Regions from separate parts of the Heyndrickxia sp. FW510-T9 genome, predicted to be linked through region 2. Evidence: riboswitches for the same ligand, from Rfam matches in the RefSeq annotation. Region 2 holds a riboswitch; each other region holds the start of a gene.
The links. Region 2 has a riboswitch for preQ1 ahead of AC3WJF_RS08750 (preQ(1) synthase). Riboswitches for the same ligand answer to the same signal wherever they lie in the genome.
Positions count from the first base shown of each region.

Region 1: another riboswitch for preQ1. It lies ahead of queC (7-cyano-7-deazaguanine synthase QueC); the one in region 2 lies ahead of AC3WJF_RS08750 (preQ(1) synthase).
Region 3: another riboswitch for preQ1. It lies ahead of AC3WJF_RS22865 (QueT transporter family protein); the one in region 2 lies ahead of AC3WJF_RS08750 (preQ(1) synthase).

Region 1 covers NZ_JBYSWK010000003.1:98,297-105,817, reverse strand. Annotated here, with positions in the region: gene AC3WJF_RS02840 (response regulator transcription factor) at 1-43, opposite strand, end outside; gene folE (GTP cyclohydrolase I) at 403-1,008, opposite strand; gene queE (7-carboxy-7-deazaguanine synthase QueE) at 1,012-1,731, opposite strand; gene queD (6-carboxytetrahydropterin synthase QueD) at 1,724-2,164, opposite strand; gene queC (7-cyano-7-deazaguanine synthase QueC) at 2,184-2,840, opposite strand; PreQ1 riboswitch class I at 2,896-2,938, opposite strand; gene AC3WJF_RS02815 (hypothetical protein) at 3,499-4,056, shown strand; partial or broken gene AC3WJF_RS02810 (7-cyano-7-deazaguanine synthase) at 4,072-4,167, opposite strand; partial or broken gene AC3WJF_RS02805 (recombinase family protein) at 4,464-4,683, opposite strand; gene AC3WJF_RS02800 (hypothetical protein) at 5,571-6,056, opposite strand; gene AC3WJF_RS02795 (hypothetical protein) at 6,526-6,921, opposite strand; gene AC3WJF_RS02790 (hypothetical protein) at 7,318-7,470, opposite strand.
Region 2 covers NZ_JBYSWK010000012.1:91,464-98,984, reverse strand. Annotated here, with positions in the region: gene AC3WJF_RS08760 (PLP-dependent cysteine synthase family protein) at 1-422, shown strand, start outside; gene AC3WJF_RS08755 (bifunctional cystathionine gamma-lyase/homocysteine desulfhydrase) at 623-1,753, shown strand; PreQ1 riboswitch class I at 1,820-1,867, shown strand; partial or broken gene AC3WJF_RS08750 (preQ(1) synthase) at 1,985-2,155, shown strand; gene AC3WJF_RS08745 (hypothetical protein) at 2,282-3,157, shown strand; partial or broken gene queF (preQ(1) synthase) at 3,279-3,608, shown strand; cyclic di-GMP riboswitch class I at 3,997-4,086, shown strand; gene AC3WJF_RS08735 (methyl-accepting chemotaxis protein) at 4,201-5,964, shown strand; gene AC3WJF_RS08730 (non-ribosomal peptide synthetase family protein) at 6,004-7,521, shown strand, end outside.
Region 3 covers NZ_JBYSWK010000095.1:209-5,933, forward strand. Annotated here, with positions in the region: gene AC3WJF_RS22855 (MarR family winged helix-turn-helix transcriptional regulator) at 1-297, shown strand, start outside; gene AC3WJF_RS22860 (MFS transporter) at 316-1,512, shown strand; gene AC3WJF_RS22865 (QueT transporter family protein) at 1,566-2,057, opposite strand; PreQ1 riboswitch class I at 2,066-2,110, opposite strand; gene AC3WJF_RS22870 (PaaI family thioesterase) at 2,176-2,631, opposite strand; gene AC3WJF_RS22875 (MerR family transcriptional regulator) at 2,795-3,559, shown strand; gene AC3WJF_RS22880 (VC0807 family protein) at 3,977-4,624, opposite strand; gene AC3WJF_RS22885 (MerR family transcriptional regulator) at 4,634-5,248, opposite strand; gene AC3WJF_RS22890 (MerR family DNA-binding transcriptional regulator) at 5,184-5,399, opposite strand.

The sequences.
Region 1 (7,521 bases), on a different contig from region 2:
CATCATCCACAATTAGAGTTCGAAATAATTTATGAGTTGACATAAACTCCCCTCACATTTTCCAATCATTTTGGTATATACTTACTTTTATATCATAATAGTAAAAATTATTAAATATATTTGAAAATATGATCATTTCAATAATTAATGCGGTATCGTGTGTTTGTATATGTTATTCGTGTTTTGGAGAGAAACAGTTCATCAAAATAAATAATAAATAGTTCAACAATAAAAACCACCAAGAGAAATTTGGTGGTTTTAACGTTTTCGGTACATATTTTAGATTTCAGTACTTTCATGAAACTTACGAGTCGAGTTAACCGGTTAAAATATTTGGATCACATCTTCCGGCTTATCCATTAAATATTTAATTCTATAAATATGTTTATGAATAAGAATAAACTATTTAAGATTACTTGCAAGTTGTATAGAGTTAAGTACATCTTGTTTATCAATGTCTCCAAGACTAGCAGTTGTTATAGTAGAAGAATTATGTTTTTTTACGCCGCGAACTTTCATACAGAAATGCTCCGCTTTCATAATAACAAATACTCCTTTTGCATTTAGTTGCTCATATAAATACGTGGCAACTTCATTAGTCAGTCGTTCTTGAATTTGCGGGCGTGAAGCGAAATAATCCAATACTCTCGCTCCTTTGGAAAGTCCCATTACTCTATCATTTGGTAGATAGGCAATGGTTGCAGTTCCCACAAAAGGTTGAAAATGATGTTCACATAAAGAACTAAACGGTATATTTTCGATTACTACGAGTTCTCGAGATGTATTTTTATCTAATGGAAATGTTGTAATAATAGGCGGATTGGAAAATAATCCATTACATGTTTCATTTACTAACATCTTTGCTACTCTTTCTGGGGTATCTTTAATCGAAGGATCATTTAAATCTAATCCAAGCTCTTCTATAATACTTGCAAAATGCTGTGAAATTTTTTGCTTTTTTATCTCTATATCAATATCTTTATTTTCTACTACGTTTATATGATTCATCGTTTATACACCCCGCTTATTTGCCCAGACTAATGCGTGTAGTTGCGGTAAAGCTCGTACATTATTCATTTCAGGATCTTCTGTCACTTTACTCCATAGCCAATCAAGAGAATTTAGTAATCTTGATGAAATATCCCCTGATTCATAAGGATCTTTATTCCCTACTGATAAATAAAAATCAATAGCTGGATATCGTTTATGGACCATTCTTGCATATTCAAAATCCTCATCATTAAAGACAACGACTTTTAGACTCATTTTTTTTCTATCCAAGTTTTCTATAATGCTATCTAAAACATCAAAGTCCGTATTCATCCCGCTACTAGGAGGTTTCGGGCTAATCGTTAAATCATCCACAAGTGTAAACCAATCTTGCCAACGGCTTCCTTGTGTTTCTAACCCCACTTTTATATCTTGCTCATGAAACAGTTGGATTAACTCCATCATCGGTTTTCCAATTAAAGCTGGATTTCCACCACTTATAGTAACGTGATTAAAATTTTGTTTTCCAAGATGCCTTAATTCATGAAAAATTTCAGATGGCGTTAGTAATCTAATCTTATCCTTTTCTGATCCATCCCATGTGAAAGCAGAATCACACCAAGAACATCGATAATCACACCCTGCCGTCCGAACAAACATCGTTTTTTTGCCTATTACCATTCCTTCTCCTTGAATCGTCGGACCAAATATTTCAATAACAGGAATTTTACTACTACTCATGCTTACCGTTCCCTTCGTTCAATTTGGGCCTATAAATCACATAGGACGTTGGTGTTTCTCGGACTAATACTTGTAGACATATTGGTTTATTCGATAATGTATCTAAATAATTTGCAACCAACTCATAAATGGTTTGGGCAACTACCTCTGTTGAAGGAGGCAACTTTTCAAATTCGGGAAAGTCATTTAAAACTTTATGATCATATCTCCCGTGTACTAATTTCTTTAAATCGCTAAAATTCACCAACATTCCCATTTCATCTAGTACATCCCCAGCAATCGTTAAATTAACAAAATAAGTGTGCCCATGAGTAAAAGAACACTTTCCTGCCTTCTCATTTGGAATGAAATGAGCAGTTGAGAAATCCATATCTTTATTTAATTCAAATTGATATGGGTGTGGAGCTGGTTGTGGGTAAAATTGTTGTAACATATGGTTATCTCCTTTACTATTAATTTCTAATTTTTAAATACTCATCTAGACCATTTTTTCTCAAATGACATGCTGGACACTCTCCACAACCATCTGCAATGATCCCGTTATAGCATGTTAAAGTTTTTTCACGTACAAAATCAAAAGCTTGAAGTTTATCTGCCAATTCCCATGTTTCACACTTATCCAACCACATTAATGGGGTATGAATCACAAAGTCCTGATCCATGGATAGATTTATCGTTACATTTAAAGACTTAACAAAAACATCTCTGCAATCTGGGTATCCACTAAAATCTGTCTCACAAACCCCTGTTATAATGTGTTTAGCACCAACTTGGCTAGCTAGAACTCCCGCAAATGACATAAATAACAGATTCCTACCTGGAACAAAGGTGGATGGAAGATTGCCGTTCTCCCCATCTTTCACTTGAATATCCTCTCTGGTTAATGCATTCGGAGCCAGTTGATTTAATAGTGACATATCTAAAATATGGTGCTTAACACCAAGCTCATTCGCAATATTTTTAGCACACTCAATTTCTAATTTGTGCCTTTGATTATAATTGAAAGTTACAGCAACGACCTCTTCAAATCGTTCCATTGCCCAAAATAAACAAGTGGTACTATCTTGGCCACCGCTAAATACTACAACTGCTTTTTCTTTCTTCTTCATCTTATAACTCTCCTTTTTGAACAGAAAAACAGGACTACTAAAGAAAGCAGTCCTGTTTTCCTTAGTTTTTTTAAGAGGGTAGCTAGAACCTCTACCGCTTTAAGCGGATTTTTATATAAATGACTTTTTCATTATACAGGAAGTTTAACATTTTTACATTAGAAAATCGACATAATTAGACATCAACAAAAAAGTCCATTTTATCTTCGAATTAGTGGTGTGGAAACGATTTGAGGATTGAGTGTTCAATAAATGGAACCTGCTTTCAGGTTTGGTTTTTATCTTTGCGGCATCTTCATTGCAAGTAAAAAGGAATCGCGAAATAAAGTTAATAGGAAAAAGCTAAATCGTTTAGAGATTCATTTTTAATATTAGGTTCTGTAAAACTTTTATGCTGATTAGTGCTTTCGTTACTAGAACTATCGACAAATAAAAACCAAGCAAGGTAATTATTAACGGGTTTACTTTTGAAGTGCAAAACGATAAATCGCAGTTCAGAGCTTGGATTCCAAGCTCTTTTAATTTTGAGTATAAATATATCTAAGAAACCGCAGAATTAAGTGGGAATATTCATAAATTTCATGTAATTGTGGTATCTTCTAGATGTAAAAGTGTTATAATATAAATGTAAGTAAATTTTTGGAAAGTGGTGAGGAAAATGTCTATTGAACACAATATTGATTATTATTCAGACTTTGGAAATGCGATATTGAATAGCGCAGTACTGGTTTCAATTGATTTGAACAATACTAATTATCCAAAAAGAGCTTTGAGAAAAACAAATTGGCTCTTAACGTTGAATGAATCAGGGCTTGAATTTTCGGACAAAAGGAACGGAAATCATCTTTTGACAATTAATATGGATATGATTAATCAAGTAGAAATTGGACTTGCACAAACTTTTCTTGGAGCACCAGGAATATTTTTTCCGAATACAGTATTATTGAGTCGCATAAAAGTTGATTACAATGACGGTGACCAAATACTTGTTTTGTGTGAATCAGTAGAAATACTGCCTAAACTTTTCGATTATGTTCAAAAGGTAAAGCTCAATTTTACAGATTTGCTTGATGTTCAGAATGAAGTAAATAAAATTACTGTGAGTGAAGTAAAAGAATTTCTGACAAAAAATTATCAAAATTTATTAAAGAAGTCAGATCATAAAGCCGAAGAATTTCTTTATCAAAACATGAAGTCTGTTTCATTTAAAGAATAAAAATTTTTTCATTTGTTTTAAGTGAAAAAATCGCTCCATTGCCCAAAATAAACAAGTGGTACTATCTTGGCCACCGCTAAATACAACAACTGCTTTTTCTTTCTTCTTCATCTTATAACTTTCCCTTTTGAACAGAAAAACAGGACTACTAAAGAAAGCAGTTCTGTTTTCCTTAGTTTTTTTAAGAAGGTAGCTAGAACCTCTACCGCTTTTTGCGGATTTTTATTGAATTGACTTTTTAATTTATACAGGAAGTTTAACATTTTTACATAAGGAAATCGACATAATTAGACATCTACAAATTAAACCAATATATCTTCCAATTAGGTATGCGGAAACGATTTGAGGATTATGGGGCCACATGTGTATAGATTTCTAATTCCTTATTAAGTATTTTTTTCTTCCACCTAGTTTAATTTTCGATAAAACGCTGCCTGACTCCCCCCTGTTATTGTACAGATTTCTTTCACGGTTTTATCTGTTGTATATCGTTATTTAATGGCATAATTCATACCTGGATGCTTTTCTATGTATTTTTTTCATCCTTCCTCTATATTTTCCCTTTCACTTGGACAATTTAATTTCAGAACGTTACTTCTCCTTGATCATTTCCCAATCCAGTTCACTAATTTTTTTTGAGTTATTCGATTTGGGTAATGAGGTTTTTATCTTGTGAACTTACTTGGGCATAACCTAAATATCATATTTTGTACTTTTTTAATATGATAGGTGATATTGTGAGTCTATTAACTTATCACTTAAGGAGTTATTTTACACTATGAGTAAATATAAAAAAGCCCATTTTCTCCGCAATAAAATTGGAGAAATTGGACTTTATCATTGCCCCGGAAAGCGTCCGATTGCTGAATATCGTTATTTATGTAAAGCCCCCTAAACTTCGCATTTATTCGATAAAAAGATTACCTTTATGAAAAAAAAATCTTAAGTAGTTCACTTTCATTGACCGATATACTATTCTTTAAATCTTTTGTTCTCAATACAAACTCTTTTACTCCTATAAATTCTGATTCGGCGATCAAGTAAAATTGTGTTCCTTTTTTATATCCATTGAATTTCCTTTTAAGTGTATATAACTTCATTGATAACCTCTAATAGTAAATTAAAATGATTTTTGTTTGTGTTTTTTAGGATCTCTTCGCAAATTTTGTTGCGCTCTTTACTATTTGTGTAAATTTGGACATATCGAGTTCGAATCAGATGCCCTTCAGAAAAAAATAAAACTATTAAATAGAGGTTCGATAAACAGCAATCATTGCGGATACAGCCTTTTTTATATACGGAATTATACCATTAATAATAGTTAAGGAATCGTAAATCTTTCTTCAATTAAACTTCCTGCTCTGTTAGGTTGAAGTTAAAATCTCCTCAAATCTTTATTATTTGATTATATACAAGGTCTTCAAGTTATTATTTGTTCCAAAACTGGTCCATTGAGAACATCTAAAATACTTCCACACTTAGGTATCACCTCTCGATAAATATCCTCTTTTTTTTTACTTAGTATCACCAAGCAAATTATAAATATAGTTATAATCAAACTTAGAACCTACAATTTTATAATATCCTTCTCCTTTGAACCTAGGTATAAAAGAACTAATATAAAGAACAGTAGGGTTGTCTGTATATAGATCATCGATAAATATCTCTCTTGATTGGTCAAACTCTAACATTCCTGTTAAATAGGTTCCATTGCCTTTCTTGGGAGGTAAGGTTAGTTTATTATTATTCTTCAAAGGTAATAATTTTAGATCGCTAATGTATTTCAAAACTAAGTCACAATTATTCGATTCATGGCATTTTGCATTGACTGATTCACCATTTGGGAGATTTTTTGTAAAATGAAAGTCAACTTGGGATTCGGATGCATACTCCTTAATAGGATTGAAGGGGATCATATAATATATGAAATTCTGATAAAGAAATAATGATAGTAAAACTACAATAACTAACGCGACTGCTAAATACTTAATTCTTTTCATATTTATTACCAGCTCCTTTCGTTTCATCCTTAAGATTTTTATAATTTATTTCTATAACAGGCAATTGCCACCTAACTTCTACTGGCTCTATGTTGCTATTTATTAGGACCTATTTGACCGTTTCACATAATTCTGTACCAAATCATCCTCTTCAAAGCCATTCCACTCTAAATATTGTATTAACTTTATTTCTTCCTTAGAATATCCTAGTTATTTCACCATATTGCCCTATTGCAGGATAAGGCTATAAATACATTTGTGTTAATCGACAGTATCTTCATATTTATTAACGTTGATTTCACTAACTATCGAGCAAAATATCATAGTGTTTATAATTTTGTAGAAATTCATTTTCATTTGTATTATAAAAAATCCTGAATTCGTCCAAATTGGGTCATTTTCAGGGATTTGTTGTGTGAGTGGCTTCCTCTATTGACTGTTATGTTAACTAAATTAGTTGGTAGGAACCCTATTTAGGAATCTCAATAATAGGAAACGCATTTTTCCCCAATCCCGTGTTATCACATTCAGATAAATTATATGAAATAAAATTTACCTTCCTTTCCTTTTCAAGCGTTTTACATACAGTTATGGATACTTTAATTTCTTTAGGTTCTACAACTTCATAGGATATACTAGTTCCATCAAATTTATATGTTGAAACAGATTTTTGACCTTCTATACCATTTCTATTCTCTATTACTAACGTTGAAGGTTCATTATTTTGAACATTTGAATAAAAGTCATAGACCAAATTAACGTTTTTTATATTATTTCCTTCAATTATTACAATGTTATCTTGTTTGGAACAGCCTGTTACTAGGATTAATAATATTAATAAATAACAAAATGATATGTTTCGCATGGAAACCATCCCCAACTTAATATTTAATTATGCTAAGAAATATTTAAGTGAAAATCTTGCATAGATATTTCATGCAAGCATATAAAAGTTTTCATTCTACCTCATCCAGGTATTCGTTAATTTTCTTATTCCACTCGGTCACTCGGTATCTGATAAAGATTTAGCTAAATTAAATTGTCCATGCCAAGATGTAGTATGTTCACCTGAATAATTTGATATTATTCGTGCAACCCAAGAAGTACTATCAACTTTTGTGGTTTCAACGTAGTTGTTTGTTTCAGGAGACGAAGTTTTTACTAATTTCAAATGATTACCAGAACCTACATAAAAATCACTTTCTCCTGCATTCCAAGGATTCTTCCATTTTCGGTTAGTTCCGACCACAAAAAAGAAATTTTATGTTTTAGTCGGTGCATGGTAGCCTAAGTAAACCCACCATTGCTTTTCACTACCAGTTTTACTGACACTATGAGCAGATGCAAGTTTAATAGGAATAATAGATCCTATTAATAGTACTAATGAGCATAATAATCCAGCATTTTTTTTCAACGTTTCCTCCCCCCATTTTTACCTATTTCCCCTATCATTGGAACTATTTCA
Region 2 (7,521 bases):
TTGAAGGGAACATCCATGTTTTTGTTGCTGGAGCAGGCTCTGGTGGAACTTTTATGGGAACCTCTCGATATTTAAAAGAAAAGCTTCCTAATGTGAAGACGGTCATTGTGGAGCCAGAAGGATCGATATTGAATGGTGGAGAGGCAGGTTCTCATCGAACAGAAGGCATTGGAATGGAATTTTTGCCTCCTTTTATGGATAAAAAATACTTTGATGCAATTCATACCATTCCGGACGATGTAGCATTTACGCGTTTGGCTGAATTAGCAAAACTAGAAGGGCTATTAGTTGGAAGTTCTTCAGGTGCAGCATTGGAAGCCGCCATACGTGAAGCAGAGAAGGCGAAGGCGGGAACAAATATAGTGACGATTTTTCCAGATAGTAGTGAGCGTTATATTAGCAGTAAAATCTATGAAGGTTGATTTCTTATAGATTGTATAAAATCCAAAAGCCGATTTTAACCTGTTGTTTTTCGTAAATGTTATAAAGCCTAATGTAGACTTATCTTCGGGGCATCTTTAAAAAGATTATTCATTCTTAACCCAAATAAGGATATTTATAAGATCTTCGTTTACAAAACAACAGAGTGTAAGAAAAGACCTATATGAAAGTGGGAATTAACATGAAGAAAAAAACGAAATTTATTCATGGTGGAATTAGTCGTGATCCTTATACAGGCGCTGTTTCCACACCTATATATCAAGTAAGTACCTATAAGCAAGACGGAGTAGGTAATTTTAAATATGAATATTCAAGAACTGGTAACCCAACTCGTGAATCATTAGAGAAATTAATTGCCGATATCGAAGGTGGGAGCAGAGGATTTGCCTTTGGTTCAGGGATGGCAGCTATTACCGCAGTGATGCAATTGTTTTCTGCAGGGGATCATATTATCGCTACGGATGATGTGTACGGTGGAACTTTTCGTGTTATGACTAAGGTTTTAAATCGATTTAATTTGGAAGTAACTTTTGTTGATACTAGCGATGTAGACGTTGTGAAAAATGCAGTAAAACCAAATACAAAAGCAATTTATGTAGAAACACCAACAAATCCTCTTTTAAAAATTACTGATATCAAAGCGATAAGTGAAATTGCCAAAGAAAATAATCTTAAGCTGATTGTGGACAATACCTTTAGCACTCCGTATTGGCAAAATCCACTTGAACTTGGAGCAGATATTGTTCTTCACAGTGCAACGAAGTATATTGGTGGTCATAGCGATGTTGTAGCGGGCCTTGTAGTTGTGAATGATGACAAGTTAGGGGAAGATGTTCATTTTATTCAAAACTCCACTGGAGGTATTCTCGGACCTCAAGATAGCTGGTTGTTGATTCGTGGAATCAAAACATTAGGCGTTCGTATGGAAGAGATTGAAGAAAATACGAAGAAGGTAGTAAACTTTTTGTTGGAACATAAAAATGTGCAAAAAGTTTATTATCCTGGCCTAGCGGACCATCCGGGCTACGACATCCACAGCAAACAAGCGGAAGGGTTTGGCGGTATGATCTCCTTCACAGTTGCCTCAGAAGCTAAAGCGTTGGATGTGCTGAAAAAGGTAAAATACTTTACACTTGCAGAAAGCTTAGGGGCAGTGGAAAGCTTAATTTCTATTCCAGCTTTAATGACACATGCGTCCATACCGAAAGAGCGCCGTCATGAATTAGGAATAGAAGATGGACTTATCCGTATTTCTGTTGGGATAGAAGATATAGAGGATCTTCTTGAAGATTTAGAAAACGCTCTAGCGTGATTTACCAGTTGACGAATTATAAAGAATTTAATATTCTATTAATGTTCAATTAAATACCCGTACATGACGGGAGAGGTTCATAGCACAAAACCCTCTATAAAAAACTATGGATACATGACAATTACAGCCATGTCCATAATGGGCATGGCTTTTCTTTTATCCACTTTTATATGATTGCTATGAGTCTATCCTCTCTAAAATGTCACGGCACATCTTGAGGAGGCTTTTTTTATGTCAGGAAGAACAAATGAAGAAGGGTTAAAGGATTTAACCTTATTAGGGAATCAAGGTACCAAATACACATTTGAGTACGCACCCGAAATATTAGAATCTGTCGATAATTTACATTCGAATCGGGATTATTTTGTGAAGTTTAACTGTCCGGAGTTTACTAGCCTGTGTCAATAGGGGCACACTTCAGTGGCGACACTGTCGATTAAACCTCGTGAATTCAGGGAAGGAATTTGAATGATTATGTAGAATTATATAATATATAAGAACGAACGTTCTATATCTGGGAGGTATATTATGTATTCTTCATATCCTTGGAGAGATAAAAACTGGTTTACTGAACAATTTATCTATAATGGAAAAAGTATAAATGAAATGGCGAAAGAGTTTAAAGTAGATTGGACAAGTCTAGAAAGATGGAGATCAATTCATGGGCTACCCAAACATTCACAAAAGGGATTGATTATTGAACATTTTGGAAAAGAGTGTTCGGAGAAAATTGATCAAAGAAAACGAAATCGGTATTCCATTGCAAATAAGGCAAAAGCAGATAAACTTTTTACAAATAAGAATCTTGAAGAAATACACGGTGAAGAAAAAGCAAGGCTCATTAAGGTAAAACGATCGAAGTCACTAAAGAATATTCGGAGGTCAGAAGAATTTAAAGAAAACCTATCCCACCAACGGAAAGGAACTGGAAATTCGAATTGGAAAGGTGGCTTTCAAAGCCAAACTGTTTATAAAGAGATTAACAGACAAATAGTTGCAAGATATGTACTTAATATGTGGAATCGGTTCATTATAAATGAACGAGGTTATACTTGTGAAAAATGTGGTCTAGTGACCTTAAAATGCAATGGACATCACCTACTTTCATTCTCAAGAATATTCGGTACGATATGCCAGCATTTAGATGAGAAACGAAGATTAAATACAATGGAAGTAATTATGGAACTTCATCGATTTCATAAACTTCACTTTGATAAACTTTACCAATGTCTTTGCCCTACCTGCCATACAGATATACATCGCCAAGAAAACTTTGAAGAAAGAATCAATCAAGAGAAGAAATTAATGCATCTACTCCAAGAATATAATTCTAATCCTGAGCCAAGCCTCAATATTGAGGAAGGTGCAGAGACTATCGAAACCACACAAATACGAAGCGAGTAAAAGTAGTATTTGTGGAAGGTAGTAGAGTACATCATTTTTTTGATGGAAGCGCGAGGATTCTTAATTTAATATCGTAGTTAATTAAGAATATGATATAGTCCATCTGCTCATATGAGTAGTGCCAATAACCGGCCAGCCAGACTTTGCAACTATGTACATCAGCTACATCCCAGACAAAAAGATTGTCGAGAGTAAATCACTGAAGCTTTACCTATTCAGCTTTAGAAATCATGGAGATTTCCATGAGGATTGTGTGAACATCATAATGAACGATCTGATTAAGCTTTTAGATCCACGCTATATTGAAGTGTGGGGGAAATTTACGCCTCGTGGCGGTATTTCCATTGATCCATATTGTAATTATGGAAGAACGGGAACGAAGTATGAGGAAATGGCCACTTTTCGCTTAATGAATCATGATTTATACCCAGAGAAAGTGGATAATCGTTAATATGTTGTAATATTTAAATGGATTATCTGTTGGTTTATTAATTCTTGCAAATATTGTAGCGGTGAAGCTGTTCAGTAATTGCTTCTAGACAGTTTTACCTGCAGCAGCAGTTGTCTCTTTTTTACGTATCCGATTGTCGATGAGCTTTTTAAGAAATAATTGCAGGGGACTGGGATCTATGTCCCTTGTAAGTATGGATTATTAAAGTCTCTTTTTTTTACAATCTTCCTTTAACTCCTCCGTAGTCTCCACTATTTATAAATAGCTCTGAAGAAATATAGGATAATGTTACTAATGAAAGTAAAATAATTGTAGAAAATTGTCTTTTTTTTGTTGATTTATAAATTATTCATGGTAATATTTACTCGTTGACAAAATTGATTTCGAGTATATAAAAGGGTAAAACCGTTGAAAAATGGTGACACAAAGCTAAAGGGGCTAAAATGTTCTCCATACATCATGCCAGCCAGTTGCCGTCTAACTTTATGCATGTCTGTATTTAGTTTGTCTAGGCAATGGCTGTTCCTAAGAGGGAACGCTTTTTTATTTTCGCAAAAAAGGTATTTTACTATTTGTATAAAGGAGATTGAGTATGACTACAAAAAGAAAACTAAATGTTTCAATGAGTACAAAATTTTCCCTCCTTTTAGTTACAATTCTTTGTATTTTAGGATTGCTAACGGTTGGGCTTGCTTATTACATCATAAAACAAAGTAATTTAAAGGATATGAGTAATTCACTTCATGATTCATCCCTTATTTTAGCCCAGTCGATGGATAAAAATATGGTGAAATCTATTCTTCAACAACCTAATGAAAATAACCCTGATGTTGTACTTGCTACAAAAGAAATGGATAAGATTAACGACCAATCGTCTATTATTACGAATGTAAATTTAATATCTAAGGTTGGGGATAAATATTATGCCCCAGGTCTTTCTACCAGTCTACTTAAGGCAGGTGTTAAATATAATCAAGAGCTTCAATCACTGGGATTATCACCTCAATATTTAGCAGCTATTGATAAAGCTTTTAGTACAAAAAATGTTACAGCCACAGATATATATGGAGATAAATACGGACTTTACAAAACAGGTTTAGCCCCAATTATTGATAATAACGGGACAGTCCTTGCACTAGTAGCCATTGATTATGACGTATCAAAGGTAACTGGAAAAGCATGGTCTGAGGTATTAATTGTTTTGTACGTAACCATCGCCATTCTTCTTATTTCCGGTATTGGAATGTATTTTATTGTAAAGAGGAAGTTTGCACCTATTCAACAGCTTTCAAGTTTATCGAAGAAAGTAGCAAAAGGCGAATTACAAGTCGAACCTATGCCTGTAAAGTCTAAAGATGAAATGGGCGAACTAATTCAAAATTATAACTTGATGATAGAAAATCTAAAGAACATTATTTTGAGTGTAAAGAAGGTTTCAGGTCAAGTAGTGAATTCCTCACAAGTGCTTTCCTCTAATATGGAGGAACTTTCAAATTCAAATAATCAAATTGTTAGTTCAATCCAGGAGATTGCTAGTGGAAGCGATACTCAAGCAGATCGTGCCACTCAAAGTACAAAAATTATTGAAGAAATGAGTATCGCTATCCAGCGTGTAGCAGAGTCTGCATCAGTAATTTCTGAAACTTCTTTAAAAACAACACAAGAGGCGGAAAAAGGCAACAGCGTAACAAGGGAAACAGTGAGTCAAATGGAATTAATTAGTCAAACCGTTAATAAATCGGCTAAGTTAGTCAAGCTACTAGGTGACCGTTCAGATGAAATTGGGAAAATTGTTGAGATTATTACCGGAATATCTGCACAAACGAATTTATTAGCGTTAAATGCAGCCATTGAAGCGGCTAGAGCTGGAGAACATGGTAAAGGGTTCTCTGTGGTGGCTGACGAAGTTAGAAAGCTTGCTGAGCAATCAGAGGAGTCTGCTCGTCAAATAGCTGGAATTATTACCCAAATACAAGGAGAAACTCTTGAGTCTGTCAATATTATGGATAAAGCCGTTAAGGAAGTCGAAAATGGACTAGGAAATGTAAATCAAATGGATAAGGCATTTGGAGAAATCGTGGAATCTATTCATCAGGTAACGGATCAAATTCAAGAGGTTTCCGCAACATTTGAGGAGGTTTCTGCCGGTACAGAGGAAGTCACGCAATCCGTGCAACAAATGGAAGATATCTCTAGTAGGTCAAGAGATAATACAAAAGCTGTTGCAGAGGAATCGATTTCTCAATTGGAAACAATTGAAGAAATTTCGAAAGAAGCACAAGCGTTGAAAGAACTATCAGATGAATTGCAGTCTACTGTTGGAAACTTTCATCTAAATGATAATCACAATTCATAAACCATCGTACAACATAGATAGAAATGGAGATGAAGGTATATGAAAAACGGAAATGAAATAAGAAATAAAACTTCTTTAGATGAGAAATATTGGTTGATGCGACTTGCTGAATATACATCAGCTCTAGACTTGCCAATTGATTTTTCAAGAACATCCTCCTATCAGTTTAATGGAGATGTAACGGAAGCAAGAGTAAATGAAGAGCTTGCAGGTAAAGTAAAGGAATTTTCGCAGATACAAGGTATAAGCATCCCTTCTATTTATCTGTCCGCTTATATGATTTGGCTGTACTTAAACTCAAATGAAGAAGATATTTTGATTGGGAATGCCGTTACTATTGAAAAAGACCAGCTTCCTATATTATTACCGTTTCGACTATCGTTTGCATCACTGAATTCTGTAATGGAGCTGTTAAAGGCTGTAGATAAGCAATTGGCAATGGATATTGAACAACACTCAGTATTGCCTGATGTAACAGAGATTTTAAAAGAAAGAGATATTAGTAGACCAAAAGTTTATCCAGCAATTTTTCAGATGAATGCCGAATTTAGAAGTAATTCAGCTGCTGGTGAAAGGTTTACGTACGAAACAGATTTAAAATGGAACGTTTTTCAGAAGGATCAAGAATTTATGCTGAAAATTGAGTACAATACTCATGTATTCTATGCTTCTTCAATTCAACGCTTTATCGAACAATATATGAATATATTAAACTTTTTCGTTCAGCAAGATTTATCAGGGGAATTCCGTTCCATGAACATTTTGTCGGAAGTCGAAAAAGATATTTATAACCGTTTAAATAACACGAGCTCACCATATGAAAAAAATATGGCGATACCGCAAATGTTCTATCATTCTGTTGAAAAATATCCTAATCTTATTGCGGTATCTTCATCAGAGGGGTATTTAACATATGCAGAGCTTAATGAGAAATCGAATCAAGTGGCGCATATGCTAATTGCAAATGGACTCAAAAAAGGAGCGTTTGCAGCCATTTTGATGGAAAGAAGCATGGAGACCGTCATAAGTATATTAGGAATCTTAAAAGCGGGCGGAGTTTATGTTCCCATTGACCCAACTTATCCGAAAGAGCGCTGCAAATATTTGCTTGCAGATGCGGAAGCGTCCTTTATACTAACAAAGCGGAACTATTCAGAGCTTCTTAATGAACTAATAGCGGATGATGAAATAGATCGAAACGTCTTTTTTGTTGATCACTCAATGGATCGGTATTCTAAGGAAAACATATACTTGGATATTAAACCAAATGATTTGGCATATGTGATTTATACTTCGGGGTCAACCGGAAAACCAAAAGGAACACTGCTTGCACATGAAGGGGTTATTAATTTAGTTGCCTCTTTACGAGAAGTATATGAATGTACTGAGGATGATGTAATAACTCAATTTTTCTCCTATAGCTTTGATCCTTCTGTGGGAGAGACATTTATGTCCTTGTTCTCAGGTGCCAGGCTCCATTTGCTTTCTGAAATGGAACGTATATCTATCGAGGAATTTGCAAATGCGGTAGAAAGAATAAAGGCTACAAATATTATT
Region 3 (5,725 bases), on a different contig from region 2:
CAGAAGGAATTAGCCGATTCAGCGGATAAGGATCAGGCAACACTCACCAAAATTCTCGATTTGCTGGAAAAACATCAATTTGTGAAAAGAATTGCAAATCCAGCAGACAGACGTTCCTTCTTGATTACTATTACAGAAAAAGGAACCAATCTTTGTATGGAAGTAGCTCCATTTATAGAAGACATTTTTACAAAAATAGTTAATGGCATTGATGAAAAATCACTTGCTATTTATCAAGAAGTATTACTCACACTTGAAAGGAATATCGATTTGCTACTAGAGAAAGAAAACAACTAGAAAGAAGGAATTATGGAAATGAACAAAACATCTAAGTTGTGGACAAAACAATTTGTAGCCATTGTCGTGATGGCTTTTTTATTTTTTCTATGTTTACAATTGCTTACAGCAGGATATCCGGCATTTATTACTGAAGTGAAACAAAATCCGACGCAAGGGGGATTAATGACGACTGTCTTCATGTTGGCAGCGATAATTACACGACCTCTCATCGGATATTTAATGCATCAGGTTAATGTGAAAATGATGAGTATTTTTTCATTTGCCTTTGTAGCAATAACCGTTGGACTTAGTTACGGTCAGGATTCGATTGGTTATTTAATTTTACTTAGAATTTTTCACGGGATTGGTTTTGGGATTATGACTACTATTCTTGCCACAATGGCAACGAATATTATTCCAAAAAAGAAGCTTGGAGAAGGAATCGGCTATTACGGTTTAGCAACAAGTGTTGGAACAAGTATGGGACCGATGTTGGGACTAGCCGTTTTGCAATATTATTCCTTTAATTTATTATTGATAATTTCTGTTTTATTAGCGGTTATTACATTAGTTTTCAGCTTTTTTATCAAGCAGCCGCAATCATCAGCATCAAAAAGAGTGGAGAAAGAAAAAGGTGCATTCAAAAAATATGCCTTTGATAAAACCGTATTTATTCCTTGTATATTAACGGCCTTTTTTACGATTACATTAAGTGGTGTCATCAGTTTCTTAAGAGAGCTTGGTAAAGAGGAGAATATCAGTGGATCCGTATCATTATTCTTTTTAGTGATGGCCATTATCATGATTGTTGCTCGCCCTTTATCCGGCCGCTTGTTTGATACGTTAGGCCATAAACTAATCATTTATCCTGCAACCATTTGTGGGATTATCGGATTATTCCTTTTATCGGTTACACATAGCTCTTGGTCACTCCTACTAGCAGGCTTTTTCTATGGAATTGCGTATGGAACCGTCACACCAGCCCTTCAAGCTATTGCTGTCAGCCTTGTGACGAAAGAGAAGCAAAGTACTGCAAATGCTATGTTCTTCTCCTCAATGGACTTAGGAATGGCTGTCGGTTCAACAGGTCTCGGCATATTAGCTACCTATACTGACTATCATTTTATCTACGGTTTTTCTATTATATGTTTAGTGGCATTACTCATCGTCTATACACTCCTTTTTGGTAGAAAAAGAAGCATGGACATGGTACCAGCTACTCAAAATATGTAAAAAAAAATCGGTAGCTTTTTGCTACCGATTTTTGCTTTGATGCCTGACACCACTTATATTAAACTCTTTTTTTCAAAGTGTATGCGTTTGTTTAACATATACATAATTGGTGCACCTATTGCCATTACTGCAAATTCTCCAATTGCGGTTGTAAGCCATGTATATAAAAATGGCCAGTGTAAGGCTAAATGTAGCTCTATTGCAATCAAGAACATCGTAATAGTAAATACAATTGTGTTCACAATCATCCGAGTCCAAACATTTTTTATAAAACGGCATACGAAAATGGTAATCAATAATGAAATTACGGATTGACCAAAACCGAAAACAAGATCATAGGCACGCGTTGGTGAAAAAAATAGATTTGTAAGAAATACACCTAATAAAACACCATAAATAAATTTCTTATTAAATACAACTAAATGATTGAACATTTCGGAAAAACGAAATTGGATAGCTCCAAATGCAAGTGGTTGAATAAAAAATGAAACGGCAATGTACAAGGCTGCAACAATTCCGTTCCCGACAAGCGTTTTTACTTTCATATGAAATTCTCTCCTTAGTTTTTTATCGTGGGATGGTTTCGAACCACGTATTACATACACAAAGTATAATGATAGGCAAATTTTATCATCTAGTCAATTGATTTTTCTTCCAAAAGTACTATCTTTCCTTGTCAACTGGAACAAAATAATGGTCTTTACGATATGCTAATGCTTCCATCGTAGCAATCAACTCCCCGTCACTTTCTACTTTAATGTTATACCAAGCAGTTCGATGGTTTCTTTTCTCTTCCATGGCAATTGCTTTTAACCGAGAACCTTTATTACCTGGTGCCATAAAATTAACGGTAGTGGAAAGACCCACAGATGTTTTTCCGTAAGAATTACAGGCAACAGCAAACACAAAATCAGCAATGGCAAAAATAATCGCTCCATGCACCGTTCCGTGAGCATTTACCATATGATCCGCTACATCAAGCTCTGCAATCGCCATACCTTCGCCCATTTCGACTAATTCAATCCCCAAAAACTGTGCATATGGTTCACTTTTCAAGATTTGAAAAATTTCATCCTTATACTGATGATGCAGCTCTTTTTCATTAACATCTCGTTTCAATATGATTCCTCCCAATCATTCCTGTGATAAGGTAATTATATACTATTTTGAATTTTCGATATTAATGAGCTAATGATTTTCATCTAAATAACTTTTTTCATTAAACCTATTTACATTGACGTTACGTAAAGGTGTATATTGATGTTGTCAGGAGGGATAACACGTGGAGTACACAGTGCAAAAACTAGGGAAAATAGCGGGAGTCAGCACGAGAACACTACGATATTACGATGAAATTGGAATTCTTAAGCCGGCTAGAATTAATTCATCCGGATATCGAATCTATGGTCCCGGGGAAGTTGATCGTCTCCAGCAGATTCTTTTCTATAGAGAATTAGGAGTCAACTTGGAGAATATCAAAAATATCATGACAGATCCGTCATTCGATCGTACCAATGCATTGAAGGAACATCGTGAAAAGCTTCTGGCAAAGCGTGAGCAACTGGAAGAATTAATTGCAAATGTAGATAAAACAATAGCAGTAACGGAAGGGAGAATGATCATGTCTGACAAAGAAAAATTTGAAGGATTTAAGCAAAAGTTGATAGATGACAATGAAAAGAAATATGGAGCGGAAATCAGAGCAAACTACGGAGATGAACAAGTAGATAAATCCAACCAGAAAATCAAAGGTTTGACTGCAGAACAATATAAAGAATTGGAAAAATTGGGTGTGGAAGTTCTTGTGACGTTAAAGGAAGCGATGGAAACCGGAGATCCTGCAAGCGAATTAGCACAGAAAACCGCGGAATTACATCGTAAATGGTTGAGCTACACCTGGTCTAGCTATAGTAAAGAAGCTCATGCTGGTCTAGCTCAAATGTATGTGGGTGATGAAAGGTTTGCTGCATATTATGATAAAGTGCAACCGGGGGCGGCGGAATTTTTGCGAGATGCGATTCATGTTTATACTGGTATGAAAAAGTAAATTGATTAAGCGATTGGGTCCCAATCGCTTTTTTCTCTAGGAAATTATAAGCGAGTCAGGGAACGTGCAAAAAATCGGATTGTGTTGGGAAAACAGAGACGATAAAGACAGAATCGTTCCCGAATAGAAGAGACAAAGGGAATCCCGGTAACAATAGTAGAAGAATCGTGCCCGAAAGGAAGAGAGTGCATGGAAAGTGGGAACAATAGTAATAGAATCGTTCCTGAAAAGAAGAGGGTACGGTGAAAGTGGGAACAATAGTGATAGAATTGAGTTTTAAAAAAAAGAGAATGCAAAAATGCGGTAACAATAGAGCGGGAACCTTATTCGATATAGTGATTAGAGCATGTAATCAGAAACTATATAAGTACACTAGTGCCAAATTCCCAAATATCCCGTAAGCAAGTTTGCTCAAAATCATTGACCAACCTTAACCGGAAAATCAAAATCATTCGTTTTTATGAAATTATTAATCTTCTTATTAATAATTATGTAACCTAATGTGATGAAACCTACAAATATCCTGCTAGATATTTGTGTGTATATAAGCATGCTACTATAGGAATTTACCCCATATGCATGTAGCAGCCATGCTTTAAGCGAGCTAAGAAAAAGACCGCGCACGAAAAACACTAATGTGAGCCATTGAAATAACACAAAGTTCGCTTTTACAGAAAATAAGGCGAGACTGTTTTTCCGCGGTTGTCCGGATAGTGCAGCAAAATCAACTGAAAAATAAAGTGCTAAAGGTTTTTTTATGAAAACCGAAAGTAGGAATATCATAGCAAAAACCAATCCTGTATAAACTTGGTTCCATAACATTTTTTCAGCGGATCCAGACAATAAATCAACACTGGTGCTAATAAATAAGGAACAAATCGCATATAATCCTGTTAAATTAAATTGACGCACCTTAAAGAAAATATATATTGTGTAAATAAACCCCGGAACTGTTGATAATAGCATCGCAAAATAATCACCGATTATTTCTTTCCCACAATTCCAAATAAGCATTGGAACTACGATATAAAATAATATGTCAAATGAGACGACTTGTTTTTTCATGGCCACTCCTTATTCATTATTTTGATATAAGTGTGCGATTGCTTGCTCAATGAAAGTAACAATCTCTTTATCAAATTTGTAGAATCCTATATTCTTATTTTCTTCATTACTGAGCTTCCATACTTTTCCTGCTAAGTTGAAATTACCTTTAAACATAGAATCAACTAAGTCAATCCAGCGTCTTGCCAAATCCTGAGCTTCTACTGATTTTGGGCTTACATGTATATTTTTTCGAACATCACTGATGAGCTCTACTATAAGATCCACCATTTCATTGTTGTCTCCAATTACAGGAAGCTTTTTAAGTACATTTTGTTCTTTTTTTGAAAAATAGTCCCTCCAAAGTTCTTCTAGACTTTCAGAATTCATGGAAATGGAAATAGTCTTAAATACTTCCTCCCAATTTGTCGTACCTTCTAATTCCATTAATTGAAGAAGACCATGAATATCCTTCTCCACTTTATTCAATCTTTCTTGCTCTTTTTTTAGTAGATCCAATCGTTTACATAAAGCGTCTTTTAATGACCATTCCTGATTGGCAAGGATCTCTTGGATAGTTTCAAGAGGGAAGCCAAAATCTTTTAATGCCAAAATATGCTGCAGCTTTGTTATTGCTCTGATCATAATAACGATGTCCACCGTCACTAATTTTACTGGGCTTTAATATACCAATTTCATCATAATACCTTAATGTCCTAATCGTGCAATTGCTTATTAGCGCTAATTTTCCAATTTTATACTTGAATGATAAAACATTACGTAACGTGAGATTCAAGTTTTTTTTATAAAATAGTTTTGAAAGCTTTAAGTCGTAACAAAAAACAACCGGGTTAATTTCCTAACGGGTTTACTTAAGAGGTGCAAACACTATAAAACACATAGTAAAACGCACTTGAATTCACAATATAATTCACAGAGTTTTTTTATTGATTTATCAACGTTTTGGCTAATTTCGATTGTTTTTCGCATCCTAATTAACACAGTAATTCGTGGGGTATGAAATAATTATTGGAGGGTGTGTGAATTTTTTGTGATTTAGTACGTGGAGATTGATCATTTAGTTTTAATGGACAATTTTCACGGGCACGCAGACTCCAACAG